2 regions of the Aeribacillus sp. FSL K6-2848 genome follow, and region 2 is predicted to be linked to the other one. Evidence: a T-box and tRNA genes for the amino acid it is inferred to sense, from the RefSeq annotation. Region 2 holds a T-box; the other holds one or more tRNA genes.
The links. The T-box of region 2 lies ahead of NSS70_RS14965 (valine--tRNA ligase). A T-box ahead of a tRNA ligase gene usually reads a tRNA of that ligase, here a tRNA-Val.
Positions count from the first base shown of each region.

Region 1: it has a tRNA-Val gene. The T-box ahead of NSS70_RS14965 (valine--tRNA ligase) is inferred to sense a tRNA for this amino acid. The anticodon was not compared.

Region 1 is NZ_JBBOQQ010000001.1:195,331-211,462, reverse strand. Features, by position in the region: partial or broken gene NSS70_RS20705 (hypothetical protein) at 642-904, opposite strand; gene glmS (glutamine--fructose-6-phosphate transaminase (isomerizing)) at 1,001-2,803, opposite strand; gene glmM (phosphoglucosamine mutase) at 4,040-5,386, opposite strand; gene NSS70_RS01165 (CdaR family protein) at 5,416-6,774, opposite strand; gene cdaA (diadenylate cyclase CdaA) at 6,767-7,585, opposite strand; gene NSS70_RS01155 (anti-sigma factor family protein) at 7,742-8,344, opposite strand; gene sigW (RNA polymerase sigma factor SigW) at 8,359-8,922, opposite strand; gene NSS70_RS01145 (MerR family transcriptional regulator) at 9,228-10,013, shown strand; gene NSS70_RS01140 (tautomerase family protein) at 10,091-10,309, opposite strand; tRNA gene NSS70_RS01135 (tRNA-Gly) at 10,818-10,889, opposite strand; tRNA gene NSS70_RS01130 (tRNA-Lys) at 10,895-10,970, opposite strand; tRNA gene NSS70_RS01125 (tRNA-Gln) at 11,169-11,243, opposite strand; tRNA gene NSS70_RS01120 (tRNA-Tyr) at 11,352-11,436, opposite strand; tRNA gene NSS70_RS01115 (tRNA-Thr) at 11,449-11,521, opposite strand; tRNA gene NSS70_RS01110 (tRNA-Val) at 11,617-11,692, opposite strand; tRNA gene NSS70_RS01105 (tRNA-Glu) at 11,694-11,768, opposite strand; gene NSS70_RS01100 (hypothetical protein) at 12,039-12,230, opposite strand; gene NSS70_RS20700 (hypothetical protein) at 12,206-12,292, opposite strand; gene NSS70_RS01090 (response regulator transcription factor) at 12,604-13,248, shown strand; gene NSS70_RS01085 (hypothetical protein) at 13,471-13,815, shown strand; gene NSS70_RS01080 (IS1380-like element ISGsp2 family transposase) at 14,210-15,583, opposite strand; gene NSS70_RS01075 (hypothetical protein) at 15,692-16,132, shown strand, end outside.
Region 2 is NZ_JBBOQQ010000001.1:3,091,359-3,107,490, reverse strand. Features, by position in the region: gene hemA (glutamyl-tRNA reductase) at 111-1,448, shown strand; gene NSS70_RS15005 (cytochrome c biogenesis protein) at 1,469-2,290, shown strand; gene hemC (hydroxymethylbilane synthase) at 2,314-3,255, shown strand; gene NSS70_RS14995 (uroporphyrinogen-III synthase) at 3,252-4,049, shown strand; gene hemB (porphobilinogen synthase) at 4,053-5,036, shown strand; gene hemL (glutamate-1-semialdehyde 2,1-aminomutase) at 5,053-6,336, shown strand; gene spoVID (stage VI sporulation protein D) at 6,470-7,612, shown strand; gene NSS70_RS14975 (hypothetical protein) at 7,686-8,699, shown strand; gene NSS70_RS14970 (hypothetical protein) at 8,718-8,909, opposite strand; T-box leader at 9,056-9,278, shown strand; gene NSS70_RS14965 (valine--tRNA ligase) at 9,332-11,974, shown strand; gene NSS70_RS14960 (bifunctional folylpolyglutamate synthase/dihydrofolate synthase) at 12,081-13,364, shown strand; gene NSS70_RS14955 (SPOR domain-containing protein) at 13,489-14,424, shown strand; gene NSS70_RS14950 (Maf family protein) at 14,624-15,190, shown strand; gene radC (RadC family protein) at 15,209-15,886, shown strand.

The DNA of each region.
Region 1 (16,132 bases), 2.9 Mb from region 2:
CATCGATAAAGGGATTATAGAGATTTTAGGCAGAAGAAAAAGAAAGTCTGACGGAAAAGCCTCGGAAAAATCTTCGGATTGCTTACTTATATTCGATATTTGCATCTTTGATCAATCTTTTATATGTTCCACTATTCAAAATCCTTCTTTGAAGTTATCACCCTATAAATCAACATTTCACGTTGTTTCTCTGACATTTCATTTAAGCACGCTTCTCGTTAGAGAATCCATGTCAAGCCCTTGATGGATAGATCACATACGTATATGTATATTTATTCAAAATTTTGATAAAGATATACTGCAACACTCTGTATTTTTTTCTTGCAGAAAACAAACTAAACTTTTTGAGCTAGTAATAACTTTACAAAAATTTTATAAATCACCGTAAAAAAGATTTAATGAATTGTTTACTTTTTCCTGACTTTTTAAAGATTTTTACTATATTTTTCTCTTTTCTAAACAAAATAAGATTGAATTGTAAGTTAATAGAAAAGAAAGGAGAAAAGGAGAATGGATGAAAGAGTTTTAGAGGTTCAAAGATGACTGAATAAAACCTATGGCGGTAGAGCTGGTTTTAATGAAGTGACTGAAGACGGAATTACTGGATGGGAAACGGTTTATCGCTTAATCCGGGCACTACAATTGGAAATGACAATTGTTTCTTCCAACGGTAATAAAGGAAACTGTTCTCCAATATCAATGATGAAAATCAGAATATTCAGTTAAATAAAAGTGGTTTCGTTCTAAATCTGTGCTGTTATTCGTTTTAATTCCCTTTAAACGAGCAGAGCGATCTAGTAAAGGTCGTCTTGAATGTTTAACCAGTGCCAATATCAAAACCTATACCTGAGCCACGATCTACTTTAATCAGCTTTAGATGTTCTTCTTTTGGACATAAAAACACCCCTTTAGACAATCATAATCTAAAGGGGTAAAACTGTGCAATTTTTTATAAACGGTATGACTTTATTCAAAGCCACATATCCACTGCCCAATTGCTTTATTCGACTGTTACGCTTTTGGCTAGGTTGCGTGGTTTGTCGACGTCGCAGCCGCGGTGAAGGGCAGCGTAGTATGCAATGAGCTGCATTGGAATGACGGCAACAAGCGGAGTTAGATCTTCATGAACTTTTGGCAAGATGAAACGGTCATCATCTTCTTCAAGTCCTTTCATGGAAATAACGCATGGATATGCACCGCGGGCAACAACTTCTTTTACATTTCCGCGAATGCTTAAGTTTACATGCTCTTGGGTTGATAAAGCAATGACCGGTGTTCCGTTCTCAATTAACGCAATGGTTCCATGCTTTAACTCGCCGCCGGCAAATCCTTCCGCTTGAATGTAGGAAATTTCTTTTAATTTGAGCGCGCCTTCTAAGCAGACGTAATAGTCAACGGCACGGCCGATAAAGAAGCAGTTTCGAGCTGTCAAAAGATAGTCTCGGGCAATTTGTTCCATTTCATCCTTTTGGCCGCATAGTGTTTCCATTGCATTCGAAATAATGGCAAGTTCTTGCAATAGGTTAAAATCAAGCTTGATTCCTTTTGTTTCAGCTGCAACAGCTGCTAAAATGGCAAGAACCGCAATTTGTGCTGTATATGCTTTTGTAGACGCAACCGCAATTTCAGGTCCGGCATGAAGCAGCAGCGTATAGTCCGCCTCACGGGAAAGAGTTGAACCCGGAACATTCGTTATAGTTAATGCTTTATGTCCAAGCTCCTTCACTTGAACAAGCACCGCACGGCTGTCTGCCGTTTCTCCGCTTTGTGAAATGAAAATAAACAGCGGATTATTTGATAAAAGCGGCATATTGTATGAAAATTCACTGGCAACGTGCACTTCTGTCGGTACTTTTGCCCATTTTTCGATTAATTGCTTTCCTACAAGCCCTGCGTGATAGCTCGTTCCGCACGCTATAATATAAATGCGGTCCGCTTCATGAACAGCTTGAACAATTTCTTGATCAATTTTTAATTGATCGTGTTCGTCTTGATATTTTTGAATAATTTTACGTATAACAAGCGGTTGTTCATCAATTTCTTTCAACATGTAGTGAGGGTATGTTCCTTTTTCAATGTCGCTTGCATCAAGTTCAGCAGTATATGGAGCGCGTTCTATTACGTCCCCGTTTAAATTTTTGATTGTCACTTGATCACGAGTGACAATAACGATTTCTTTATCCATTAATTCGACAAATTGATTTGTTACTTGCAGCATTGCCATGGCGTCTGAAGCAACAACATTAAAGTCTCCGCCAAGTCCCACAAGAAGAGGGCTTTTGTTTTTCGCAACATAGATCACGTCTCGGTTATTTTCATCTAATAGAGCGATCGCATAAGATCCCTTCAACAAGGATAATGTTTGGCGAAATGCTTCTTCGACACTTAAACCTTTGTTGACAAATTGTTCAATTGTTTGAACAATAACTTCCGTATCCGTTTCACTTTTTAATTCAACATTTTGTAAATACTCACGCTTTACTTGCAAATAGTTTTCAATGACACCGTTATGCACAAGTGTAAAGCGTTTGGATGCACTTTGGTGAGGATGCGCATTTTCTTTGCTAGGCGCTCCATGAGTAGCCCACCGTGTGTGGCCAATTCCGATGGAAGCTGAAACACTTCTGTCCACACCTTCACGAAGCTCCGCAATGCGTCCTTTTTCTTTAAATACATATGTTCCTTCTCCGTTTAATACTGCAATACCTGCAGAGTCGTAGCCTCTGTATTCTAATTTTTCCAAACCGCGCAATAAAATTTCCTTGCAGTCTTGTTGTCCGATATATCCTACAATTCCGCACATAGTCTTAGTTTCCTCCCCATTTAAAGGGGACAAAAGAAGCCTGAACAACTGGGGACAGATCTCTTTCCAGCCATCAAAGCTTCTCTGTCCCCTCACACATGTTTTGTAAAATGTATCCCGTTATGTCACAGTCTTTTTGTGCAAAGAGTCGCCTCTTTGTTTTAAGACGTGACTTTACGGCTGTACGGGAAGGCAACCGGGAGGCATCCGCCGAAACTTCGATAAACCTCCTCCTCGTCAACTAAGCAGATGTCCGCTCCTGCTTAGTCCAGGCGCTTTACAATAAAAAATTTTCTAACTGCCCACCTTTCTATTCTAGAATGTGCTAAAACAATTTATATATTACAATATGGAAAAGCAGTTCGTCAATTCATTTCTGTCTTTCCATATTGTATTATATGATTTCAAGCGTTTTCTCGATACAATGAATATTCAATAAAGAAAGGGAGCTTGCCTCCCCACAACCTCCTGAAAGTAGCCGGCATCCGCCAGCTACTTTCAGATAAAAATCGAAAAATAAATCGAGTAGGAGGGAGCGATTAACTCCCGTCCTCTCACACCACCGTACGTACGGTTCCGTATACGGCGGTTCAATTAAGATAATTGACGCAAGTCTTTATAACTTCCGTGAATAGCTGTTCTCTTTATGCCAGTGGTCACTCCACCCTCCAAGAGATCTCCCACGGGATTCACCGCTTCCTCCCTCAAGTGAGGTACTACGTTTTCTGTGTTCATCATGACTCACTGAATGCCAAGGGCTATTCTCTCTTAATTGTTCGGTCCTTCTTAGTTGTTCTAGACCAACTAATACTATGACCTCTGCTGACTTCTGACGGTTCAGCTATCTATCACTAGATAGGTTACCAAGGTTACTTGGCGTGCCAGCCAGACCTCCCCGGGTAAGAGTGTAATCTTTCCTTCCATCCATCTGCTTCATTTACTCTGTATCACCTTCGGCAGAAAGGGCTTTGTTTTGTCTTGCAAACTCACCCAGTGATACCTAGCCTCATATGAAGTTCGTGTTCCTCAGACCGGAAGTTTGCCGCTCGCTTCCTTCAGATTCCGCGTCACCACGGACACCCTTGCGTTAAGCTAACTGCTACTTCTGCCTTCGCAGCTCGGGACTTTCACCCTATAGATTACACCCATGCCGGGCGCACAAGCAAGTGGAGAAAAACGCATTGTTTTTCTCCACTTATTTATTTTAGAGACTTACCGGACAGCCCCGTCTCTTCATCATTCAACGCCCATTTCCGCTTTGATAACTTCCACAATTTTTTTCACGTACCTCTGGCATTCATCTTCCGTCGGCGCTTCGGCCATTACACGAACGAGCGGTTCTGTTCCGGAAGGACGTACGAGAATTCTTCCATTTCCGTTCATTTCTTTTTCTACTTCTTCTATAACAGCTTTTACTTTTTCATTTTCCATGACAGCCTGCTTGTCCTGCACCTTTACATTGATCAAAAGCTGCGGGAATTTTTTCATTTCACTCGCAAGTTCAGAGAGCTTTTTGCCTTTTGTCTTCATTATGTTGACAAGCTGAATCGCTGTTAAAAGACCGTCACCCGTCGTATTGTAGTCAAGAAAAATAATATGTCCGGATTGCTCTCCACCTAAATTGTAGTTGTTCTTCTTCATCGCTTCGACAACATAGCGATCGCCGACAGCGGTTTGAACGCTTTTTAGTCCATTTGCCTCCAAAGCTTTATAAAAGCCTAGGTTGCTCATAACTGTCGATACAACAGTGTCCCCGTTCAGCATTCCCTGCTCTTTTAAATATTTGGCGCAAATAAACATAATTTGATCCCCATCAACAATTTTTCCGTTCTCATCAATGGCAATCAAACGGTCCCCATCACCGTCAAACGCTAAACCTATATCTGCTTCTTTTTCTTTCACAAATTCCGCTAACGTTTCTGGATGAGTAGACCCAACCCCATCGTTAATATTCAGACCATTTGGAGATGCACCGATTGTCGAAACATCTGCATCCAAGTCGGCAAAAAGATGTGTAGCTAGTGATGATGTGGCTCCGTGCGCACAGTCCAAAGCGATATGTAAACCAGTGAACTCTTCGTCAACCGTCTGTTTTAAATATTGCAAGTATTTTTGTACGCCTTCAAAATAATCGCTCACTTGCCCCAGATCAGAGCCGGTCGGTCTAGGAAGGTTATCTTCTTCTTGATCGAGCAGCGCTTCAATTTCTTCTTCTTGTTCATCGGAAAGCTTAAAACCATCAGGGCCAAAAAATTTTATTCCGTTATCTTGAACAGGATTATGCGAAGCGGAGATCATGATGCCTGCTTCGGCTCCTAATGCCTTTGTCAAATAAGCAACACCTGGTGTGCTAATGACTCCAAGCCTCATTACCTCGGCGCCAATGGAAAGAAGCCCGGCAACTAAAGCACCCTCAAGCATATGACCTGAAATGCGGGTATCCCGGCCAATCAACACTTTTGGTCTATTTTTATCTTTTGTTAACACGTACCCGCCAAAGCGTCCTATTTTAAACGCTAATTCAGGAGTGAGTTCACTGTTGGCAACTCCTCTTACTCCGTCTGTACCGAAATATTTTTCCATGAATCATCGCTCCTTTTAAAAAATATCACTTAATTTGAAGCTTCTTCAGCAGACTTTTTTTGTTCAGATGGTTCAACTGAATCGTTATTTTCTTCTATTTGATTTCTTCTTTCATTATCTGCTTCTTCCAACGAGTTTTCTTTATTGGATAAGCGAATCTTCACTTTTTCACTCGATAAAACTGTCGAGAGGTTGTAACGGTTTTTGGCCTCCACATTTACTTCATGTTCTCCTTCATCTAACCCTGCAACATTCACATACAATTCGATATCAGATTCTTTTACGTTTTTCAAAACACTGTCTTTTCCTCGCAAAACAACATCCAGCTTTCCTGTATCCGGATCAATAAATTCAATTTCCTGATCGTTTCCTAAACCGATGACTTTGATCGGCACCTGTTTAAACGTCTTTTCTTCTCGTTTTTCAATATCTATTTTAATTTGAACTTTATTCGGGACAACGTTTGTCACTCCATCCGGAGCCGGAACATCAGCTTCAACTGTCGCATTTTCTTTGATTTTGCTTAAGTCGACAGATACATCATCAATTGACTCTATTTGCTCTAGCACATCCTTTGGACCATAAATTGTCACTTGGCTAGGGATCGATTGAATCGATGATATGCTCAGTCCATCAGAAAGCTTTCCTGTTGTTTTGATTTTTAAGGGTACAGATTTCGATTTCGTTGGGCTTTCTACCGGCACTGTTACGGTAACCGCTGACGGTTCGATTGTAACAGGCAGGATGTTCCCATTTGCATCGTATACTGTCACTTTTGACTTCTGTACAACTGTTCCATCAGCACCTTCCAAACTTACTGTTGCTTTCACAACAGCTACAGCATCAATATGCTCTTTTGCGCCTGTAATTTTTACACTGTCCGGTTTAACAATCGGACGCTCCGCAATGTAGCCTTCCTTCATTTTGTTTTTATTAATAACTTCCACTTCAACCGGAAAATTTTCAGATACCTTTTCATGAATACCTACTGTAATGACAGCCGGATCAATGTCAACCTCCAATTGGTCAGACAAGTTTTTATGTTTCAAACGGACACTGTGCGTGCCAACGGATAAATCCGTTAAATCTGCAAAAATTTCAAAGTCCTTGACTTGTTTTGTCGTAGTGACAATACTTTTGGGCCCTTCAATCGTAACGGTGACGGTTTGGGGAATACCGGTGACAACAAATGCACGGTCGTCATAGTATACGTTTACGGGCACATCTGTAATTGTAGCTGTTTCGGTTGTGGATGGCGACCGAAATATATTGTATTTTTCTTCATTATTCGAAGCAGGCGATTCTATATTCACTGAAGCATATAGCATGAGCGCTAGCAACAATGCAATGATGCGCATAAACCAGTTGCTATTCATTAATTTATCCATTCTTTTTCACCCTCCATTGCCAGCGGCTAGAGGAAGCAGCTTTCGTACGGTTAAACTCAGCCAAGAGCATCTCCTTTAACGTTTCTGGAGTTAAATGTCTATGCAGCTCACCATCCTTGGCAATCGATATACCGCCTGTTTCTTCAGAAACAATGATAGTTATACTATCGGTTACTTCACTAATTCCCACTGCAGCGCGATGGCGTGTGCCCAGCTCCTTCGATATAAACGGGCTTTCGGAAAGCGGCAAATAACAGGCAGCAGCGGACACTTGATCTTTTTGTATAATAACTGCACCATCATGTAAAGGGGTATTGGGGATAAAAATATTAATTAATAGTTCAGCAGAAATATGGGCATTTAGCGGTATACCGGTCTCAACATAATCCTCCATTCCTATTTTTCGTTCAATCGAAATGAGAGCACCGATTCTCCTTTTCGCCATATACTCAACAGCTTTTGCTATTGCTTCGGTCATGTTTGTTTGCCCATCATCTTCCTGGCTAGCTGCCCTTGCAAATAGACGCCCCCTTCCTAATTGCTCAAGGGCTCTGCGAAACTCCGGCTGGAAAATAATGATGATAGCCAAAAAACCCCAAATCAACACTTGGTCCATTAACCATTGCAAAGTATTCAAGCCTAAATATTGGCTTAACACTCTAACGATAATGATTACGATAATTCCTTTTAAAAGCTGAACAGCTTTCGTTCCACGAATCACCATAATCAATTTATAGATAACGAACCAAACGAGGAGAATATCAATGACATCTATGAGGTAATGCAAAAGAGAAAAATCCCCTAAGGTCATATTGTTTTCCTCCAATAGTTCATCAAATCGCGATTGATCTATTCTAATCAAACTTCTAGGTTTGAAAATCTCTCTAATCAAAATTCCACTTTATTATATCATAACTTTTCCTAAATGCACTTAAACATAAAAATAGACCATCCTACTAAAGATGGCCTATTGTTTAAAAACCTCTGACAGAGTCGATTTTACTTCATACCACAGCCACTCAAACAATTCGTTTATTTCCTCAACCTCTCCGGTAACTTGACCGGCAGAAGCCAAATATTGGTCTCCGTTAATCACCGTTACATTTCCTTCAACTTTTCCTTCTATTTTAATATCACCGTTTTTAACAGTAATATCACCTTTCACCGTTTCTCCTTCAGGCACAATAACAGTACGGTTGTCAACAACCAAATTATCATACTTTGTTACGCTGAATTGGCTTTCTTCATAAGAAGCAAATAAACTTCCAGTCATTAGAATAACAAATAGTGCAGCGGCTGAAAAGAAAGGATGATTTCGGAACCAGCGTCTAGTTGAGACCGTACGCTTTTCTTTTGGCAGTTTTTCTAACACCTTTTGCGTAAAATCTGCCGGTGCTTCAACATGTGAGATACTCTTGACAAACGCTACAGCTTTTTCCAATTCTTGATAATGTGCCTTGCAATCCTCACAAGATTGCAAGTGTTTTTTTAACTCACGGCCTTCATCCTCATGCAAATCCCCGTCCAAATACTTATGGATCATCTCCACTACATGCTTAGGACATTTCATCTTACTCACCCCAATCACAAATGCCTTAATTGTTTGCGTAAAGCCTCCCGTCCCCGGTGTATTCTTGTTTTAACTGTTCCGACTGGAAGTTCCAATATCTCTGCGATTTCTTGCAAGGATAGCTCCTCAATATATCTCAATACGATGACTGATCGATATTTATCCGGCAGTTTTAAAATTTCTTTTTGAATCGTTTCTTGCAGTTCAATTGCTTCAACTTCTTTTTCAGGCATTGCAATATCAGATGATACTTGGGAGTACATTGTTAAGCCATCAGTCCCCGCAACTTCTGCATCTAAATAATAGTCCGGCTTCTTTTTCCGAATACGATCAATCGATAAATTGGTTGCAATCCGATAAATCCATGTAGAAAATTTTTTGTTCATATCAAATGAATGGATGTTCATATACACTCTTATAAATGCTTCCTGTGCTATGTCCTCAGCTTCATGGACGTTTCCCAGCATTCTATAACAAAGTTGAAAAATTTTATCTTTATATAATTCAACAACTTCTGCAAATGCATTTTGGTCGCCTTTTTTAATTTGTTTGATCTTTTTATTTATAAATTCTTCCATTTTTCTACCTCCGCAGTTGCGGGTACATCATGATACGAATTCGTTCCCCAAAGGTTTCATTTTTTTATAAATCTATTCTAGCAAATTTTAGGAATTTATGTTTTCATCTGCAAGAAAAATTTTTTCCTTTTGTAGCAAAAACCTTTCACATTCCCATTTCTGGGCTTTTTATAAAGAAACGTCCAACTTGTCATAATGAAAAATGACATTACAAATTTTTTTCAGAGGGGTTGCACCTAACGCCGCGTTAGGTATTATGATCACAATAGGTTTATAAAGATAAGTGTTTTGGGGGCGATGTTAAAGTGAAGGAAGAGACTTACTTTACGATTGGCGAATTTTCTAAAAAGACGGGAACAACAATCCGAACATTGCATTATTATGATCAAATTGGACTGCTCAAACCGAAAAAAAATCCTCGTTCTGGACACCGATTATACTCTGCTCATGATGTATTGACACTTCAAAAAATAGTCAGTCTTAAATTTTTAGGATACAGTTTAGAACAAATCAAAGAGTTAATTAATGAAACCAACTTCGATTTAAACTTAAAGGAAACTTTACAGTTCCAAAAAGAAGCGCTTGAAGAACGAAAGGAACATATTGAAGAAGTGCTCAAAGCCATTAAACGAATTCTCACGATTTTAGAAGAAGAAAAAGAAGTGGATAGCAATGTTTTAATGAGTCTTATTCAGAGCATACAAACAGAAAAAGAACAGCGCAAATGGTTAGAACATTATACGTCAAAAGAAGTAGCTGAAAAGCTTTTTGATCAGCCTGAAGAGGTAATGATCTCCCTTGACAAAGAATACATCCAATTATCCCAAGAAACAAAAAGATTGGCAGGAAGACCTGTCGATGATCCTGAGGTAGAAGCGTTAGTCGAAAAATATATGAAAACAATATTAGAATTTATCGGAAAAGAATTAATTAGTGTTATCGGGAATTTAGATGAAGCTGAAATTAAAACTATTGAAAATAAATTGGCATCTCCATTTACACAGGAGGAAGAGGAGTGGCTTCAGCAAGTGATGGAACATTATGCGATGAAAGCTGGGCTTCTCCAAGATGAAAATATTGACCGACTTTAGCAAATAAAAAAACTTCACCTCCCCTTTTCCAATTGGGGAGGTCATTTTTTATCTTTGAATTACAGGATGATGGATATTCATTCAGCTCCCATTTTCCCGAAACCTTCCCCAAATTTTATCGAGTGAAGTGTTCCGCCGGAAGCCCAATTATCTCTTTCATATTCATCGAAAACTACTGTAACCCATTCTTCTTTCACGTTTAGTATTTGCGCTGCTGCTTTTGTTATTGCCTCAGTAAACTGCTGTTTCTGTTCTGCGGTTCTTCCTTTAGCCAGCCTTACGTTGATAAAAGGCATCGAATCACAACTCCTTTAAGCCGTTTGAATTTATAAATGGTGTCGAAATTTATTCGTCCTCATCCGGATCTGTGCTATTTCAAAAAATGAAACAAGACAGAAGTTTGTCGATATACTTCGTCACAACACCCGTAAAAACCTTTGCTGGGCAGTCATTGTATGCAAAATGTTTTACACAAATCATCCTCTACAGCAACAATCTTCTGGAAAAGAGACTAATTTTTAAAATCAACAAAAAATCATTTAGGTCATGGTTCCATTTAGGAACAACCGCATTACCAATACTAAAAGGAAAAATACAATTCGACTTCAATGGTATATCCAAATTTAAAAGGCTGTTATGGGACTAAAAAGGAGAATGCTCCTACATATCATTATTTTGAGATTCAAAAGCGAGGATTAGATATAATCGAAGGATTAGTAACATTTCAAATAAAAAAATCCTGACAATTTCTTGTCAGGAATTAAGTTCATCTTATTTTATAAAGTTTTCCCTATTGAATTTAAAAGCGGAAGACGGGACTCGAACCCGCGACCCCCACCTTGGCAAGGTGGTGTTCTACCACTGAACTACTTCCGCACAAATGGTGAGCCATGGAGGATTCGAACCTCCGACCCTCTGATTAAAAGTCAGATGCTCTACCGACTGAGCTAATGGCTCTTAAAGTCTTCTAATCCATTTTAAAATTTGTCAGATGTCCCTTCCTCTTCCTGATTTTTCGAGGATACTGGATGCGTCGGGACAAATCGCTGCTTATTCGACGAGGCTTTGCCCTTTGTAAAATCTAGTTAAATCTTACTTTCTATCTAACATTTTTACAAAAAAAAGAACAGACATGAACTGTCTTTTTATAATAAATGGCTGGGCTAGCTGGATTCGAACCAGCGCATCACGGAGTCAAAGTCCGTTGCCTTACCGCTTGGCTATAGCCCAATATCACCATTCATCTCTTGACTAATTATATTGTACCAATAAAAAAATCACTTTATACAACATTTTGTTGTTTAATGTGATTTCAATGTTTCATAACATTCTTCGGCATGGTGGAGGGGGACGGATTCGAACCGCCGAACCCTAAGGGAGCGGATTTACAGTCCGCCGCGTTTAGCCACTTCGCTACCCCTCCGATTATTAAAAATGCCGGCGAGAGGAATCGAACCCCCAACCTACTGATTACAAGTCAGTTGCTCTACCAATTGAGCTACACCGGCGCAATAAATACTTTAAATCACACTCAGTTTTTACCTTTGTTTAAATTGTTATGCCAGCCTCATTAAACTTGTTTAAGAAAAGCTTGTTTAGTACATGGTGGAGGATGACGGGATCGAACCGCCGACCCCTTGCTTGTAAGGCAAGTGCTCTCCCAGCTGAGCTAATCCTCCATGGTGACCCGTACGGGATTCGAACCCGTGTTACCGCCGTGAAAGGGCGGTGTCTTAACCACTTGACCAACGGGCCAATAACATCATTAGCAAAAAGACAAATTAAATTATATATAACAATTTACTTTTTGTCAATTATAAAATCATTTTTCCTTCACAAGTTTTTTATTAAGCAATCGACGAGTATTAGTATAGAGGAAAAATGGTTTATTGTCAATATGAAGATTGAGCCAAGCATTTGCAGGAGGGATTCCATAATAAACGCATACAAATGATAAAGATAACCCCAAAGTAATTCCTAGTCCTACTTAATCTCTTCAATGCTTGATGGATAAGTGTTTTCACTTTATTTTTTAGGTACATGGTACGGGTCACGTGTGGCTTCGTTTATTGTTCTCGTGATCTTTTCGATGTATTGTTTGAATGGGCTTCTTGAGATTTTTTCCATCTTTCTACTTGTCCAATAAGCGTTTTGATGACTAACTTTTTCTAATGCTGCCACCAAGGCCGTCATCATCGCACCGGTACCTTGATCCACCCAGTTCCGCCCATTTTCAAATGTTTCGCAAACACACTCATCGTTCTTTCTGTACTCCCCATTGGACGCATTCCGGTCATGTCTATTCCTTTTTCTCTCAGCTATTTCTGGATTTGCTATAAAAAACCTCCTTATATCTATTCTTGAGGAGATTATCTCATAATCTTACAGAGTCTAGAAGATTGGCTAAATTTGACGCTTACTTTTAAGGGAAAACGTTCCAAAAAAGGTTAAAATTATAAAAAATCAGAAACAATTCTGAGAGATCTGACGTTTTAATAAGTAGAAAGTCCTTCACAAGAAGTTATGTCTGATATTTCGAATTATCCAATGTTTTTCTTAAGGCAACGGGCGTGAAGAGAGGTGTAAAAAGGTGCGTTATGAAAAAATACGTGTACTATTGATTGAGAAAGACAAAGATGAGTTGTTAAAAATTTGCTCTATCGTTAAAAATGAGACCGACATAGAAATAGTAAGAGTCACGTGCGAGCTGAAATGTTTAAGTGATTTTATTAACCGTTTACATGTGAACATTGTACTAATGAATATCGGATTAGTAAAAGATACAGAAAAAGTCAAAGTAATAAAATCTGTTACTGAAAAAACAAAAGCACAGCTGATTATTTTAAATGATCAGATTGACAATCGATTGATTTTTGAAGCTTTTATTGCCGGGGCAATCTGTTACATAGACAAATCCTATAATCATATTCCAAATGTAATACGCTTAGCGTATCAAAAATGGTCACTTAAAAGTGCTTATGTTGAATCTGTTATCCGTAAGGAGTTTTGTCGCTTAAGACAACTAGAGATCCACTATATGAAGGAGAGATTAACACAAACAGAACAAAAAATATTAAAGCTGATCGCTGAAGGCTATAAGCAAAAACAAATAGCAGAAATATTAATGGTAGAAATTAATACAATAAAAAAGCACATTACTAATATTTTGAAAAAGACGGGGGAAAAAAGAAGCAAAGAAGCAGCCCGAAAGGCCCGGGAATGGGGGTTAATTTAAAAGGTGGCAAGAAAATTTGGGACTTTTTTCAAATGTGGCTTCTACTCTAATCACCGTTCTGTATTGTTAGAAAATGTGAACTGTAAAAACAGGTAGCTAGCACCTTACTCGAAGGATTCTCGCGGGAATTCAGGAATTTTAATGCGGAAAAACGAGGAGGGTTTTATTTGAAAAAAATGGTTAAAAATTGCTTTAACTTCTATTCTAGCTGTAGGAGCATTAGTGCCTGTTGCATCAGCTGCTAACTACAAATTTCATTTTGATGTGACAACAAACTTTTTAACTGGACGTGCTTATACTAACTATGCATGGAAATTTACAGATAAAGAGAATCCAGTTGTTAAGATTACTAGTATAGATTCGAATTGGACAGCAGGAGTAAGAATGGAAAATTCGGAAGGTGCGAAAAGAAGTAGTAATCTTTATACTAAAAAGGCTGGTAATTACACATTAACAAATAATGGAGCTAAGGCCAGTTATAAGTACCGTTTGAAAATCTGGAAAGAAAAAGGAGGTAAATTTGACCGCTTTACGATGAAAGGGAAATGGAACCCAGATACGTATTAACTTAACTCTTTCAATTTCGATTCCGTAGCATATCGCATTTCTGCAATGTAGAAATGCGATATGCTTTTAAAGTAGTTTTGATAGTTATCAATCAGAAAGCGAGTGAAAGATAATGCTCTTACTGGAATTAAAAAGGGGTTTATTGAATAAGCGCATGTTAGTTTCCTGTATGTTTGCTCTTGTATTACCTGAATCCGTGATGAATTGAAATCGACTTTGATTTTGTTGTAATTTTGATGGATTGATAATCCATAAAACCCTTTTTATGCTTATGACCTATGTCATCTCTATTTCCGAAAATGGAACAAATCTCTTTTTTAGGTATACGAACCAAAAAAATAGACAAAAAAGCACAGGGAGTGACGTTGGACATCAGTTCCCGAACATTCGTTCGTTATCTTGCCTCTCTCCATTTCTGATAGACGTTCAGTAGGGGCTCGCTATAGCCACTCCTTCGCGTCAGTTTCATCCAGATCTGTCGTGATCGACGGACGAGTCGCCCTGCCATCGTGATCACCGTCTGAATAATCGTCTTGATGCGGCGGCGTTTCACTTTGTGGTGCAACGGATGTCTCGGATCGCTTAATAGATCTTGTCCAATCAGACGAAGAAGATTGTAAACGAAGGCTCCCATGACCAACACGAGCGCATTCGTTTTCATCTTCCCAGATGGAAGCCGCTCTAAATCTAAGTCGCTCTTCAGTTCGCTATGAAACTGTTCGCATGTCGCATGGTCATGATACAACGCGAGCACATCGCTCATTCGAACATGCTCGTATCCTTTGAGCCGCACCCAATAGCTTTCCACTTCATAATCAGGAACGAGCATCAGCTGTCCATTGCGTTCCATCGTCCGTTCCGTCACTTGGGTGACTTGAACGTACGTATACGTGTTTCCATCGATCGCTGCCTTCTGTGGAAGGCATAGCTCATAGGTTTGTACTCCTTCGCTTTGTCCATCATCGACACGTTTGCCCTTTTGCGAAGCGATCTGGAACCAAAGCGCTTTCGATTCTCGGCGTAAGTTTCGCTTGATGACAAAGTCCACGTCTTCCTTTAGGCATACGTGCACATTCGCTTCTGCATCGTTTCCTGCATCCATGCGAACAAGCAGACGAGATGAAGTCAGTTGACGAGCTCGACGGATAGCGGTGACTAAAAACGAGGGCATGTTGTCTTGCACATGTTGTTTCCCTGGACGCAACTCGGCATGAACGAGATACCCTTCCTTCCCTGCATACGCAAACAACGGTGTAAAACCGTCAAATCCTTTATACGTTCGACTGACTCCTTCTTTTTTCGTATCGGAGTTGTCAAATGGGGAACCATCTATATCAAGGGGAAGCCATGTCGTCTTTCCTTTGGTCCAACAAGGGGACAAAGTGGCATGTCGTTGAATCAACAGACGTATGGACTCCTCCCAAAGAATCGTTTCGGTCATCGGAAGACAAGCGAGCTGATCGAGTCGTTGTCGCAAGGTTGGAGAGGAAGGCACGTGCTGAATCCCCATCGATGCCGAAAAGATATCGTCCTGACGATACGCTTCGATATGATCGAAATCCGTTTTTCCTGTGGCAAGCAAGCCAATCATCGAGCGAATGACATCGCTATGGGAAATGTGCACTTCTCGACGAACCGTTGGAAGCCGAAGTGCGTTTACCCGTTTATCCAGTTTCGTTCGATGGAGTAAGTAGCCAACGAGAGCAAGCCCAGCACTTGGGGTAATCGCTTCATCTGTCAATACAAACCGAATCGGGAAATCTTTCATCACATCACCTACTTGATGAAGAATCGTCAACGTCGTTTTCCCTTATCGTATCAACGGTTTGCGACCATTGTAAAGATGTTTTGTCACGGATTCAGGGTATTAATATTTTTGACAGCTCATGACAGGTATTTGTATGATGTTTTATTTTTTGACCCCGAAGCTCCTGATATACGAGGTAATCATCAAGCGATTCAAGATATTTTAGGTGAAATACACAACAAATATAATATTTGGGAGAGCAGTTTTTCATACATAGGTATATTTTTTCCTTTAATTGTTGTGTTTCCATATGCCGCTTCCTATTTAGAAGAAAAGAATCAGAAGTTTCATTACTTTATACAAACAAGGAAATCTTTTGACCATTATGTTAGGAACAAATTCTTGGCCGCCACTTTAACTGGGGGGCTTGCTATCTTCATCCCAGAGTTTATCTTTTACGCTATAATTTCTATTTTTTTTAATAATGATGCCGATTCCCCCTATCGACAACTGCAGGAAGAAGGCATATTCTACACATTGTTCAACACACAGCCTGAATTGTATATTTGG
Region 2 (16,132 bases):
CTGTTTCTTACTTTATCATCATATCATACAGTTTCATATACTGTTCACATTTTTTTGTCGATATTTTGTTATAATAAAGTCAGTATGTATTTGCTTTTGGGGGGTCGGAGATGCATATTTTAGCTGTTGGGTTAAATTATAAAACAGCCCCTGTTGAAATTCGCGAAAGGTTGAGTTTTAGCAGCAATGATTTAGCTTCTGCAATGAAACGGTTGAAGAATGAAAAAAGCATTTTGGAAAACGTGATCGTTTCCACCTGCAACCGGACAGAAATCTATGCAGTTGTTGATCAGCTTCATACAGGGCGTTATTATATAAAAGCATTTTTAGCTGAATGGTTCAATATGGACATTGAGGAGTTCGATTCGTATCTAAAATACTTTGAAAATGAACAGGCTGTTCAGCACTTGTTTCGGGTGGCATGCGGCCTGGATTCTATGATTTTAGGCGAAACGCAAATTTTAGGACAAGTCCGTTCAAGCTTTTTATTAGCTCAAGAACATAACACGATCGGAACGATTTTTAATCAACTGTTTAAACAGGCAGTAACATTGGCTAAAGAAGCCCATTCGGAAACGGAAATCGGTTCAAATGCTGTTTCCGTCAGCTATGCTGCCGTAGAATTGGCAAAAAAAATTTTCGGCGACCTATCGAGCAAGCATGTGCTTATTTTAGGCGCAGGAAAAATGGGAGAGCTTGCCGTACAAAATTTACATGGCAGCGGAGTCAAACAAATTACGGTTATGAACCGTACATTTGAAAAAGCGAATGAATTGGCGAAGCGTTTTTCCGGACAAGCAAAAATGATGTCTGAGCTTCAGTGTGCGCTTATTGAGGCAGATATTTTAATTAGTTCAACAGGTGCAAAGAGTTTTGTGATTTCGAAAGACATGATGTTAGATGTTGAAAAGTTAAGAAAAGGCCGCCCGTTTCTGATGGTGGATATTGCGGTTCCACGCGATTTAGATCCTGCATTGAGTGAAATAGACAGCATTTTTTTATATGATATTGATGATTTGGAAGGAATTGTCGAAGCGAATTTGCAGGAAAGAAAAGAAGCGGCTGAACAAATTGAAATCATGATCGAGCGAGAGGTCTTGGAGTTTTCGAAATGGCTGAATACATTAGGGGTTGTTCCGGTTATTGCTGCATTGAGGGAAAAAGCTCTTCTTATCCAATCGGAAACAATGAAAAGTATTGAACGGAAGCTGCCGAATTTGACAGAACGCGAAAGAAAAATATTAAATAAACATACGAAAAGCATTGTCAATCAAATGTTGAGAGATCCGATTTTAAAAGTGAAAGAGCTGGCTGCTCTTCCAAATGGCGAACAATCTTTGGAATTATTTAAAGAGATTTTTAATTTAGATTTAGATGAAGAATTAATAGAACAAACTCCTTCCGTTCAATTAAAAACGCATTCAAAAAATGTTTCACTTGAAATGTAAGTGAAAGGAAAAACTAATATATGTTTGATTGGAATATCATTAGATTAAACGAATTGATGATTGTTTTATATGCATTGAGCGTTTTCTTATATTTTATAGATTTTTTGCATCATAACCGGAAGGCAAACAAAATAGCCTTCTGGTTACTTTCTATTGTCTGGGTTTTACAATCCTTTTTTTTATTTTCGCAAATGGCGCAAACGGGCAGATTTCCGGTTTTAAACATAGCGGAAGGTCTTTATTTTTATGCATGGGTATTGGTCACTCTTTCCCTTGTGATCAACCGGCTGCTTCGAGTCGATTTTATTGTCTTCTTTACGAATGTCATTGGTTTTATCATTATGGCCATCCGGACGTTTGCTCCTTCAGAGGCAGTATCGACTGAAGTATCCAGCAGGTTAATTTCAGAACTGTTATTGATCCATATCACGATGGCGATACTATCATACGGAGCGTTTTCGCTTTCATTTGTTTTTTCCATTCTTTATTTGATACAGCACAACTTATTAAAAAAGAAAAAATGGGGGAAAAGGCTTCATCGCATTCAAGATTTGGCAAAACTGGATTATATGACATATGTTTTAAATATGATCGGTGTACCTATATTGCTATTAGCTCTCATTTTAGGAATGATATGGGCTTATTTAAAGGTGCCAAATTTGAACTGGTATGATGCAAAAGTGATCGGTTCATTTTCTGTTTTAGGCATATACAGTTTTTATTTGTATGCCAGAGTAGTAAAAGAGTGGCAATGGAAAAGAATTGCCTTTTTAAACGTTGCCTCATTTTTAGTGCTGTTAGTTAATTTCTTTTTATTTGGAAGCTTATCGAATTTCCATTAATGCATGTGCTCAGGAGGATGTTTATGCGAAAAATTATTGTCGGGTCAAGGCGAAGTCGGTTAGCAATCGCCCAAACAAATTGGGTGATCGAGAGATTAAAAGAGCTTGGAGCCCCATTTGAATTCGAAATAAAAGAAATTGTCACAAAAGGTGATAAAATAGTTGATGTCACTCTTTCAAAAGTAGGCGGGAAAGGTCTTTTTGTAAAAGAAATTGAGCAGGCTATGCTAAACGGTGATATTGATATGGCCGTGCACAGCATGAAGGATGTGCCGTCTGTCTTGCCGAATGGCTTGACGATCGGCTGCATTCCTAAACGAGAAGATTACCGCGATGTTTTGATTTCGAAGGATTGCCAAACTTTAAGAGATTTGAAAGCTGGCGCTGTTGTTGGAACGAGCAGCTTAAGAAGGAGCGCCCAAATTTTAGCCGTCCGCCCCGATGTAACCGTCCGTTGGATTCGCGGAAATATTGATACGCGTCTAAAGAAGCTGCGGGAAGGCAACGATTATGATGCAATCATTTTAGCAGCAGCAGGTCTTAAACGAATGGGCTGGAAAGACGAATTGGAAAATGCGTACTTTTTACCGCCTGATATGTGCGTTCCGGCAGTCGGTCAGGGAGCTTTGGCGATAGAATGCCGAGAAGATGATCATGAACTGCTTGCAGCTTTAAGAAAACTAAATGACGAACGGACGGAGAAAGCCGTTTTGACAGAGCGGGCTTTTTTGCATGATATGGAAGGAAGCTGTCAAGTGCCTATTGCTGGTTTAGCTCAAGTTGATGAAAATGAAGAAATTGTGTTAACAGCACTTGTTGCATCTCCGAATGGAAAAACGGTATATAAAGAGACGAAAACTGGAAAAGATCCGAATTTACTTGGAAAGGATATGGCAGCACTTCTATCGTCTCAAGGCGCCAAAGAGCTGGTCGAACAAGTGAGAAAGGAGCTAAACCATGAATGAGTGCTGAAAAACCATTGAATGGTTTTAATGTGTTAGTGACGAGAGCGAACAGCCAGGCTGCCGAATTCTCAAAGAAAATTCAAGCGGCGGGAGGCTGTCCTATAGAAGTTCCGTTAATTGCAACAAGGAAAACAGAAACGGATTTCAATGCCCTCCCCGTTTTAAAACAGTTAACATCTAAAGACTGGATTGTTTTTACTAGTGCAAACGGCGTTCAATATTTTTCCGAACATGTAAAAGACTTGTCATTGGAATTAGAAGATCTGAAAAACGTCAACGTTGCTTGTGTCGGTGTAAAGACAAAAAAAGCTGCGGAGAAAATAGGATGGAAGGTTTCTTTATGTCCTGAAGAGTTTCGTGCCGAAAGCTTAGCGGAAGAATTAATCGATCATGTTCGGCAAGACAGCAAAATAGTAATTGCCCGCGGGAATTTGGCACGCACTTATTTACGTGAAGTATTAACAGAAAAAAAGATTTTTTTCTTTGATTTTGTTGTTTATGAAACAATACAATTGTTGGAAAATGAAAAAGAAGTGTTGCATTTGCTTGAAAATAAAACGATTGATTTTATTACGCTGACGAGTTCTTCCACAGCTTCTGCATTTATGCAAATTGTCAAAAGAAACGGGCTGGAAAACAGGGTTCGGGATATTGTGTTTGTTTGCATCGGACCGATAACAAGAGATAAATTGCTGTCTTATAAAATAAAGTGTACTTGCATTATGCCGGAAAAATATACAATTGATGGAATGCTGGAAAAAATGTGTGCATACGCAGAAAAAAGGGAGGAATAGATCATGCTGAATTTTGCACGGCATAGACGATTGCGGCATACAGCTAATCTGCGGGCTATGGTCAGGGAAACCCGCCTTCATAAAGAAGATTTAATATATCCGATTTTTGTTGTCGAAGGGGAAAATCAAAAAAATCCAGTGCAATCGATGCCGGGAGTTTTTCAAGTTTCATTGGACCGGTTAAATGAAGAAATTGAAGAAGTTGTCAAGCTGGGAATTAAATCAGTTATTTTATTCGGCATTCCTCATGAAAAGGATGAAGTCGGTTCAGGAGCATACCATGATCACGGCATCGTGCAGCGGGCTATCGCTCAAATTAAACAGCAGCATTCTGATCTTGTCGTTATCGCAGATACTTGTCTATGTGAATATACTGATCACGGTCATTGCGGAGTTGTGGAAAACGGGCAAATTGTAAATGATGCTTCGTTAAAATTATTAGCCAAAACAGCTGTCAGCCAGGCAAAAGCCGGGGCGGATATAATTGCTCCATCCAATATGATGGACGGATTTGTCGCAGCCATTCGGGAAGCGCTTGATGAAGAAGGCTTTGTTCATATTCCAATTATGTCATATGCGGTCAAATATGCCAGTGCTTTTTACGGTCCGTTCCGGGAAGCAGCTGAAAGCACGCCGAAATTCGGTGATCGGAAGACGTACCAGATGGATCCGGCTAACAGGCTGGAGGCATTAAGGGAAGCAGAAGCAGATGTTGAACAAGGATGCGATTTTTTAATTGTGAAACCGGCGCTTTCTTATTTAGACATTGTCCGTGATGTTAAAAATCATTTTAACCTTCCTGTCGTTGCTTATAATGTAAGCGGCGAGTACTCAATGATTAAAGCGGCAGCTGAAAATGGATGGATTGATGAAAAAGGCACTGTCCTTGAAATGCTTACAAGCATGAAAAGAGCCGGCGCGGATTTAATGATTACGTACCATGCAAAAGATGTTGCCCGTTGGTTAGATGAACAGTCTGATTATTGAAAAGGGGGCTCATTTCATGAAATATGAACGTTCGATAAAAGCATTTGAAAAAGCGAAGACGTTGATGCCCGGCGGGGTCAACAGCCCTGTGCGCGCGTTTAAATCCGTTCAAATGAATCCGATCTTTATTGAGCGCGGAAAAGGTTCTAAAGTGTATGACATTGATGGCAACGAATATATTGATTATGTTCTTTCATGGGGACCGTTAATTTTAGGACATGCCAATGACAGAGTTGTTGAAGCATTAAAGAAAATAGCGGAGCAAGGAACGAGCTTTGGGGCGCCGACCTTGATTGAAAATAAGCTGGCGGAGCTTGTTGTGGAGAGGGTTCCTTCCGTTGAAATTGTGCGGATGGTGAACTCTGGTACGGAAGCGACAATGAGCGCATTGCGCCTTGCCCGCGGATATACGGGAAGAAATAAAATTTTAAAATTTGAAGGATGTTATCATGGCCATGGAGATTCGCTGCTCATTAAGGCTGGATCAGGAGTGGCCACATTAGGGCTTCCGGATAGTCCAGGGGTGCCGGAAGGAATTGCCCAGCATACGATTACTGTTCCATATAATGATTTAGAGAGCGTCCGCTTTGCTTTTGAAAAATTTGGCGAAGACATAGCTGCCGTGATCGTCGAGCCAGTAGCCGGAAATATGGGTGTTGTACCGCCTAAAGAAGGCTTTTTAGAAGGCTTGCGCGAGATCACCAAACAATACGAATCGCTTCTGATTTTTGACGAAGTGATGACCGGTTTTCGCGTTGACTATCATTGCGCCCAAGGATACTTTGGAGTGACTCCGGATTTGACATGTTTAGGAAAAGTCATTGGAGGAGGACTTCCAGTCGGCGCCTATGGCGGACGGGCGGACATCATGGAAAAAATCGCTCCTGTCGGTCCTATTTATCAAGCGGGGACACTTTCAGGAAATCCGCTTGCGATGACAGCCGGATATGAAACACTCATTCAGCTTACACCAGACACATATAAAGAATTTAAAAGAAAAGCGGATAAATTAGAGGAAGGATTGCGCAAAGCTGCTCAAAAATATGAAATCCCTCATACAATTAATAGAGCGGGATCAATGATCGGATTTTTCTTTACAAATGAAGATGTTGTCAATTACGAAAAAGCAAAAACATCAAACCTTGATTTTTTTGCAAAGTATTATCGTGTTATGGCGGATGAAGGCATTTACTTGCCTCCTTCCCAATTTGAAGGAATGTTTCTGTCAACAGAGCATTCGGATGAAGATATTGAAAAAACAATAGAAGCATGTGAAAAAGCTTTTTCGGTTTTGAGATAACGAGCTAAAAGGACTAGCTTCTGATTGAAGCTGGTCCTTTTATTTTTGTTTCCCGTGCATATTTTGTCATCCTCCTTCATACATCTTTAATGGCACGATAAATTAGATTGATTGGAGAAAGGAGGAAGTCCGCATGTCCATTGAAGAAACGTCCGTTTTACGATTTTCGGTAGAGGAATCGGTCTTGTTTCGCCATCATTTTCAACCTTCTGAACTATTGTCCATTTCACTGGAACCTGACATCTCAATTGAAGAACATGATGGATATGTAACGATAAAAGGTGCTCTAGAGCTTTCCGGAGAATACAAATTCGATGGAGAGGAGCAACAGAATGATAAACTTCTTCAAACCTCCTCCATCGCCCGTTATATACAAAATGTAGAAGCGAGAAATGACGGTGTAATGGAATTTAGACACGAGCTTCCGGTCGATATTACAATACCGAAAAAAAGAATTGCCAATTTAGAAGAGGTGTTTGTGGCGATTGAATCATTTGATTATGATTTTCCGGAAGCAAATGGTTTAAAGCTTATAGCTGATCTATCCATTTACGGAATTCGAGAAGAGCAGGCGGAAGAAACTGCTGCAAATGAAGTGGACGAGATCATAGATGCTGAAGCGGAAATCTCATCCGATCGACAGTCTGATGAAAGGGAAGAAGATGAAACCGAATCAACGCTCAAAGAAAATCGTTTCAATGATGAACCAATCAACAAAGCGGAAAATATTGAAAAAGATAATGAACAGAAAAGTCTTAATGAATATTTCGAATTCGATACAGCCGAACGCGATCAAAATGAGCAAATCGAACATGATCGTGATGCTGTTCAAAAGGATGACAATGAAGAGACGGCAGACATTGTTTTTATGATGCCATTAAAGAGAGAAGAAGAAACGGAAACGGATTACGATACATTCACTGTTGAAGCGAAGAAAAATCAAGTCAGTTTGGAAGAGAAAGGCCGCATTGAAGAAGAAAAGCCAGTGATCAATAAAATTTCCAATTATGTCGAAAAAGACGATGAAGAAAAAGAATCTGTAAGGAAAAATGATAACACCTTATATTTAACAAAATTGTTTACGAAAAATGAGGAAGAAGAATTTTCTAAATTAAGAATGTACATTGTCCAGCAGGGAGACTCGCTCGAAAATATTTGCGAACGCTACAACATTACGCTCCAGCAGCTCAATCGAGTAAATCAATTTCACCATGATAAAGAGATTAGTGAAGGAGACATTTTATATATCCCGGTTCTTGAAACACAACAAACGTAATTTTTGCAAGCGGCTTGAGTGGGATCCAACCACCTCAAGCTTTTCTTTATTTTCTTTAAAGGCGTGTGGGAAGATGAGCGATGATCTGAAAACGGCCATGAGGATTTTGCAGCATTATCCAATCAAACCGATTTATTTAGAGAAAAAAACAAAAAATGTCTTGAAAATTCATTGTGAAAAAAGAACATATGCTTTAAAACGAACAACGATTAAAAAGCAAAGAAACATTCTAAAATTATATTCAATTTTTCACGACTTTCCATCTTTAGGAATCGTGCCGATTTATAGGACAACGAACGGAAATGTGTTTGTTAATGACTCAACGCAATCGTTTTATGTAATGCCTTGGATGGAAGGTTCAATCGTTGATGAAAAAAATGCCTCAATCCTTTTTTACCACTTAGCGAAACTCCATAAAAAAACAAAACAGGAAATCAACATACCTCTAGTTCAGCTCGAAAATGTGTATCAACAGATTCAGAACAAGTGGAAGAGAAATTTCAACCTGCTGGAAGCATTTATGGAACAAATCGAAAAAAAATGGTATATGTCGCCTTTTGAATTGGCGGTCTTCAGTTATTATTTTGAAACGAGGCAAGCCATCTTATTTGCAGAAGCAAAGCTTGATGAGTGGTATAACGAAATAAAGCAATCCCCTCACATGCGAATTGCACTGAACAAAGTAAATGTCTCCTTATCTCATTTTCTGTTAGATCCAAAAGGGAAAATTTATTTTATTAATATGGAAGATGCAGCATTTGCTACTCCAATTTACGACCTTTTCTTAATGTTTATGAACCTCTCCGAAGCGGAACCAACCGTTAGTGATCAAAATGTGCAATATATATCAGATTACGAAAAAGTGCTTCCTTTAACAAAAACTGAGAGATTGCTGTTGGTAAGCTATTTATCCTATCCAGCTAAATTAGTAAAGCTTGTCCGGCAATATCAAAAAAAGAAAAGCGAAAAGGGAGAATTAGAATATTGCAAACAGCTGTTAAGAGCATATTGGCAAATGAAAAATACCGGGTACATTGCTTTAAAATGGAATGAAAAACTAGAAAACGATTCATTGGCATCAGAATGAATGGGGGATCTGGCAGCTTTAACCCCGTTCCATATACAACGCGGCTGCTAGAAATAGTAAAATGGCTAATAAAATAATATCAAACATAGTTGGTAAAAGGATTGTTCGAATTCCCTGAAAAATCATTAAAGGAACGATGAACTGTTCAAGAGTAGATCGGAATTGTTTAATAAACGATTGAATATAGTATGGTTTTATTTTTTTTCTCATGTTGATCACCTTCAACTTTGTTAATTTATATTATGAAATAAAGAACATTTTGTGATTTTTGTTTAAAGGTTAAGGAAGATGGGGAAAATATTGACGAAAAAAACAATTTTTTAGTACTATTAAATATAGAAATTTATATAGTTTGTGAAAATGTGTTGAAGGGGAGTAGTACAACGAACGACTCCTTCCAGAGAGGGAAATCGCAAGCTGGAAGATTTCCTAGGAGATCCCGTTGGAAAGTCGCCCTGGAGCAGCTTCCTTGAAAGCTTTTAGTAAAGGGAGCCGGCATTAGCCGTTACCTGAAAGAAGTGCACAGACGTATCTGTGAAAAAAGGTGGTACCGCGAAAACATCTCCTTTCGTCCTTTTAGGATGGAAGGAGTTTTTATATTTTAGAATGAAAATAAGGAGGTTTTCATAAATATGTCGAATTCAGAAATCACTCTTTCCCCAAAATACGATCCGAAAACGGTTGAAGAGGATCGGTATGCATTTTGGCTCGAGGGAAAATTTTTTGAAGCAAAAGATGATGAGGGGAAAACTCCTTTCACGATCGTTATTCCTCCGCCAAACGTCACCGGTAAGCTTCACCTTGGACATGCATGGGATACAACTCTTCAAGATATTATTACCCGAATGAAGCGAATGCAAGGGTACGATGTTTTGTGGCTGCCAGGGATGGATCATGCGGGAATCGCCACACAAGCCAAGGTGGAAGCAAAACTGCGCGAAGAAGGGAAAAGTCGGTATGATCTCGGGCGGGAAAAATTTGTAGAAGAAACATGGAAATGGAAGGAAGAATATGCAGACCATATTCGCAAACAATGGGCAAAATTAGGCCTAGGTCTTGACTACACAAGAGAGAGGTTCACCCTTGATGAAGGTCTTTCAAAAGCTGTAAGAGAGGTTTTTGTATCGCTTTATAAAAAAGGTCTTATTTACCGAGGAGAGTACATTATTAACTGGGATCCGGTGACAAAAACAGCCCTTTCCGATATCGAAGTCATTTATAAAGAAGTGAAAGGGGCTCTTTATCATTTAAAATATCCGCTGGCTGATGGATCCGGATATATTGAAGTCGCGACCACTCGCCCGGAAACGATGCTTGGGGATACAGCAGTGGCAGTTCATCCTGATGATGATAGGTATAAGCATTTAATCGGAAAAACAGTGAAGCTGCCAATAACAGGACGGGAAATTCCGATCGTCGCAGATGAATATGTCGATATGGAATTCGGTTCAGGAGCAGTAAAAATAACTCCTGCACACGATCCGAACGACTTTGAAATCGGAAACCGCCACAATTTAGAAAGAATATTAGTCATGAATGAAGACGGGACAATGAATGAAAAAGCTGGAAAATATGAAGGAATGGATCGCTTTGAATGCCGGAAGCAGTTGGTGAAAGACCTGCAGGAGGAAGGAATTTTATTTAAAATTGAAGAGCATATCCATTCCGTAGGCCATAGTGAACGAAGCGGAGCAGTTATCGAGCCGTATTTATCAACTCAATGGTTTGTGAAAATGAAGCCTTTGGCCGAAGCTGCTTTGAACCTTCAGAAAACAGAAGGGAAAGTTCATTTTATTCCTGAACGATTTGAAAAAACGTATTTGCATTGGCTGGAAAACATTCGCGACTGGTGTATTTCCCGTCAGTTATGGTGGGGACATCGCATTCCAGCTTGGTATCATAAGGAAACAGGCGAAGTTTATGTTGATCATGAGCCGCCTAAAGATATTGAAAATTGGGAGCAGGATCCAGATGTGTTAGATACATGGTTCAGCTCTGCTTTATGGCCGTTTTCAACAATGGGCTGGCCTGATAAAGAGGCAAAAGATTATAAACGCTATTATCCGACAGATGTCCTTGTTACCGGGTATGACATTATTTTCTTTTGGGTTTCGCGGATGATTTTCCAAGGATTGGAGTTTACTGGGAAAAGACCGTTTAAAGATGTTTTGATTCATGGACTTGTGCGCGATTCAGAAGGAAGAAAAATGAGCAAATCATTAGGCAATGGCGTCGATCCGATGGATGTTATTGACAAATACGGTGCGGACTCTTTGCGCTACTTTTTAGCTACCGGCTCAAGCCCAGGACAGGATTTAAGATTCAGCTTTGAAAAAGTAGAAGCCGTGTGGAATTTTGCCAATAAAATATGGAACGCCTCCCGCTTTGTACTGATGAATTTGAACGGTTTAACATATGAAGAAATTGATTTAAACGGAAAAAAATCAGTGGTAGATAAATGGATTCTCACACGGTTAAATGAAACGATTGAGCTTGTCACAAGACTTGCGGAAAAATATGAATTTGGCGAAGCCGGTCGGGTGCTGTACAATTTTATTTGGGATGATTTTTGCGACTGGTATATTGAAATGGCAAAGATTCCGCTGTACGGAAATGATGAGGAAGCGAAAAAGACAACTCGTTCCATTTTGGCATATGTGTTAGATCAAACATTGCGACTCCTTCATCCTTTTATGCCGTTTATAACAGAAGAAATTTGGCAGCACCTTCCACATCAGGGAGAATCGATTACAATTGCTTCATGGCCGGTTGTACGTCAGGAGCTTTCTGATGAAAAAGCTGCAAACGAAATGAAGCTTCTAGTTGATGTGATTCGCTCAGTCCGTAATATTCGCGCTGAAGTGAACACGCCGATGAAGAAGCAGGTGGATATGATCATTCATGCTCATAGTGAAGAAGTTAAAAACCAGTTGGAGAAAAACCGCAGCTATTTAGAGAGATTTTGCAATCCTAGCTCATTAACAATTGATACAAACATTGAAGCTCCTGACAAGGCTATGACAGCTGTTGTGAGCGGGGCAGAAGTATTTCTTCCTCTTGAAGGACTCATTAATGTGGAAGAAGAAATCAAACGGCTTGAAAAAGAATTAGAGAAATGGAATAAAGAAGTCGAGCGCGTTCAGAAAAAGCTTGCCAATGAAGGATTTATTAAAAAAGCACCGAAAGAAGTCGTAGAAGAAGAGCGGGCAAAAGAAAAGGACTATTTAGAAAAACAGCAGGCGGTGTTAAAACGACTTCAGGAGCTGAAAGGCTAAAACAAATCCGGGTATGCCCCGGATTTTCTTCCATCAAAACGTTTATGATACATCCGGCCATTCAAATTCATTGAAAATGTTCGAGAGTTCAAGGAGGGGAATTTATATGTTTCAAACATATGAAGAAGCACTCAAGTGGATACATTCCCGCCTAACCTTTGGAATAAAGCCTGGTCTCCAGCGAATGGAATGGATGATGGAAAAGCTTGATCATCCGGAAAGAAGATGCCGCTTCATTCATGTAGCCGGAACAAACGGGAAAGGATCAACGATTGCTTTTATGCAAGAGGTGTTAAAAGCCGCTGAATATAAAGTAGGTGCTTTCACCTCGCCTTATTTGGAATCATTCAATGAACGAATTACGATAGATGGCAATCCCATTTCTGAAGAGGAAATATTGCAGCTATCCAATGTGATCAAACCGGTTGTTGACGAGCTTGAGAAAACGGAGCTTGGAGCACCGACAGAGTTTGAAGTCATTACTGCGATGATGTTTTATTATTTTGGTAAAATCAACGTGCCGGATGTTGTTTTATTAGAAACAGGACTCGGGGGAAAATGGGATTCTACGAATATTGCGAATCCTATTCTTTCAGTGATTACAATGATTGGACATGATCATTTAAACATCCTTGGCTCAACGATAGAAGAGATTGCAGAGCAAAAGGCAGGCATTATTAAAAACGGAGTTCCTGTCATTACAGCTGTGGAACAAAAGGAAGCCCTTGATGTCATTGAGCGTGTTGCAAAAGAAAAAAAAGCAAAGCATTATTGGCTCACTAGGGATTTTCACGCAGGAGATTTTGATGAATTTTTTGTACAAACCCCCTTTAAACGATATAACAGCCTTTCATTACAGATGAAAGGAAACCATCAAGCGATCAATGCTGCACTGAGTGTCATGACGCTTGATTATTTAAGAGTTTATTATTCGTTTATCATAGAGGAGGAGCATATACAGGAAGGATTGAAGCGCACTTTTTGGAAAGGGCGGTTTGAAGAAGTAAAGGAAAAACCGAGAGTCATTTTGGACGGAGCACATAATCCGGAAGGAATGGCAGCGTTGAAAGAAACTGTACAAAAGTTTTACCCTGATAAGAAAATCATCATGTTATTTTCGTGTGTGAAGGACAAGCAATATAAAGAAATGATCGAGCAGGCTGCACAAACGGCAAATCGAATTATTTTTACAACCTTTCATTTCCCGAAAGCAGCTGATGCGAAAGAATTATACGAGGCTTGCGACATGAAGGATAAAGAGTATGAAGACAATTGGGAGCTTGCCTATGAAAAGATTATCAACACAATGGATGACGAAACGGTTCTCATTATTACAGGTTCCCTTTATTTTATCGGTGAAGTGAGAAAACATATAAAACATAGCTCATGAGTACGAGGATGTCGAAAAATAACGACAACAATTATGAACGAGGCGACAAATGTCTCGTTCTTTTTTATTTTACATATGTTAGCATAAAAAAAAGTTTGTCCAGCAAAAAAGGGCGGTGATCATTTTGGACAAGCCATCATCGAAAATAACCATTAAAATCAACGGTCAGGAAAACAATTTTTCCAACGATACGGATGTTTCTGCTGAACCAAGTGAAACTGGCAAACAATTAAAAGTATCCAGCTGGGAGGAAAAGGTGAAGGCTGAAAAAGAAATGGCAGCATCAGAGGATAAGAACGAAGAGGAGACATCTTTTCCTTGGATTTTGCCGGATGATGAGGAGGATAAGAAAGAAAACCCGAAAATAGCCTTCTCAAAGAACAATAGCAGAACGCTGCCTCCTAAAATAAAAAATTATGTGATATCGATCATATTTGCTGTTATTCTTGGACTGAGTTTTGGGGTTTTAGCCCTGCAATTTATTTCAAACGATTCAATGCCTGTATCATCTGAATTGAGGGATGTGTCAAAGTCTCCTCACAGACAGAACGTTAGCAATGCTTCAGCGCCAAGCGGTGCGGAAAACATCGTTTTTGAAGTTTATATGGTACAAGCCGGAAAATTTACAAAAAAAGAAGGGGCGGAAACCGTCAGCGGGCAGATAAAGGCTAAAGGATTGCCTTCTGTTATCGTTTCACAAGGCGGCGATTATTACGTATTCGTTGGGGCAGCGTTGGATAAAAAGACAGCAGAAGAGTTGAAAAACATGGCTGAATCACATCAAATTGAAACGTTTGTGAAAAAGATGAAATGGGAAGGAAAGGTGGAAAACGAAAAAACAAAAACGGTCGTTGAGGAGATGCTGAAGCTGTCTTCGTCTTTTGTGAATGGAACCGCCCCGGAACAAGAGAAAGTAGAGTCATTATTAAATGAGGCTGGTCAAATAAAAGACGATTCAATTTTGGCAGCAGTAAAAAAACTGCAAACAGAAAAATCGGCAAATGAACAGCTATGGAGCCTGCAGCAGTCGCTGCTAGATTTTTTTGAAAAACTTTCTTGATAACGGGAAAGCGTTTGCTCGAGCATTCGTTTTCTTTTTTTATTTTCACAAGCAGTTTTCCTTAGATAATGTAGTTTTTTCTGTAAATTGAATAAATGTTTTTATTAATGGCGATTAGATAATTCTTTTTTGAAAAATTGTTTGCAAAAGCCTTTTTTGATAACATACGGATAGTATTGGTTGAAAGGATGAAATAAAAATGGAACGCCTCATACTTGCATCAAGCTCTCCGCGAAGAAAAGAACTCCTCAAGCTGTTAGGAATACCATTTGCTGTGATTGAAAGCAATTTGGAAGAGAGGCTGGACGAAGAAGCTGAACCCGAAAAAGCCATTCAAAAACTTGCCTTTCAAAAAGCCTTTCATGTAGCCGAAAGGTATAAAGATGCATATGTCATCGGAGCAGATACGGCGGTGATCCTCGAAAATCGAATACTAGGAAAACCGAAAGACCGCCGTGACGCCTATTACATGTTAAAATCACTTTCTGGGAAAACACATACTGTTTTAACAGCAGTTTCGATTATTCATGGTGAAAAGCATACAACATTTTCTGAATCAACAAAAGTTACTTTTTGGCCGCTTTCAGACGATGAAATCCTGGAATACATTGAGACAAACGAACCGATGGACAAGGCGGGTGCTTATGGAATTCAACATTTCGGCTCATTGCTAGTGAAAAAAATTGATGGCGATTATTTTACAGTTGTCGGTCTTCCTGTTTCAAGACTGTACAGAGAATTAAAAAATTTTGGATTTCACTGGTAACAAACAAGGGGGAAAGATATGCTCGCTATTCGAGATTTTCCAGAAGAAGAAAGACCGAGGGAACGATTGATACACAACGGACCAAAAGGCCTTTCCAACCATGAACTGCTGGCAATTTTATTGAGAACAGGGACAAAGGGAGAATCAGTGCTTGAACTGGCGAATAAGCTTTTAAAAACATTCGGCGGTCTTAGAATGTTAAAAGAGGCGTCAGTTCAGGAAATTATGGGCATACCCGGCATTGGAAAAGCAAAAGCGGTGCAAATTATAGCAGCATTAGAGTTGGGAAAAAGAATTCATCAGCTCGCATACGAAGATCGGTATGTCATTCGTTCTCCGCAAGATGCCTCCAATTATGTCATGGAAGAAATGCGCTTTTTAAAACAAGAGCATTTCGTAGGTTTATATTTAAACACAAAAAACCAAGTGCTGCATAAGCAAACGATTTTCATTGGCAGTTTAAATACATCAATTGTTCACCCAAGAGAAGTCTTCAAGGAGGCATTGAAATGTTCAGCTGCATCTTTTATTTGTATCCATAATCATCCATCAGGAGATCCCTCCCCAAGCAAAGAGGATATTGAAGTCACGAGGCGCTTGTCCGAATGCGGAAAGCTGATCGGGATTGAACTTTTAGATCATATCATAATCGGAGAGCGTAAATACGTCAGTTTAAAAGAAAAGGGATATTTATAACGTTTTTTTAAAAGGTTCTATGTCAATTGTTGGGGTGCACTGGATATGAAGTGCACCTCTTTTTATGATGTGTGAAGATTAGATCTATGAAATTATTGATAAATGACTTCCAATTTTTTAAGCTTAAAAATGACATTAGCAGTTTTATGAATTTTTATCTTTGAATATCTATTGCTGATGGAGAATGGCTTGATATATAATCAATAGCATCCCTTTACTTTATTGGAAAACTTTCATATATAAGGT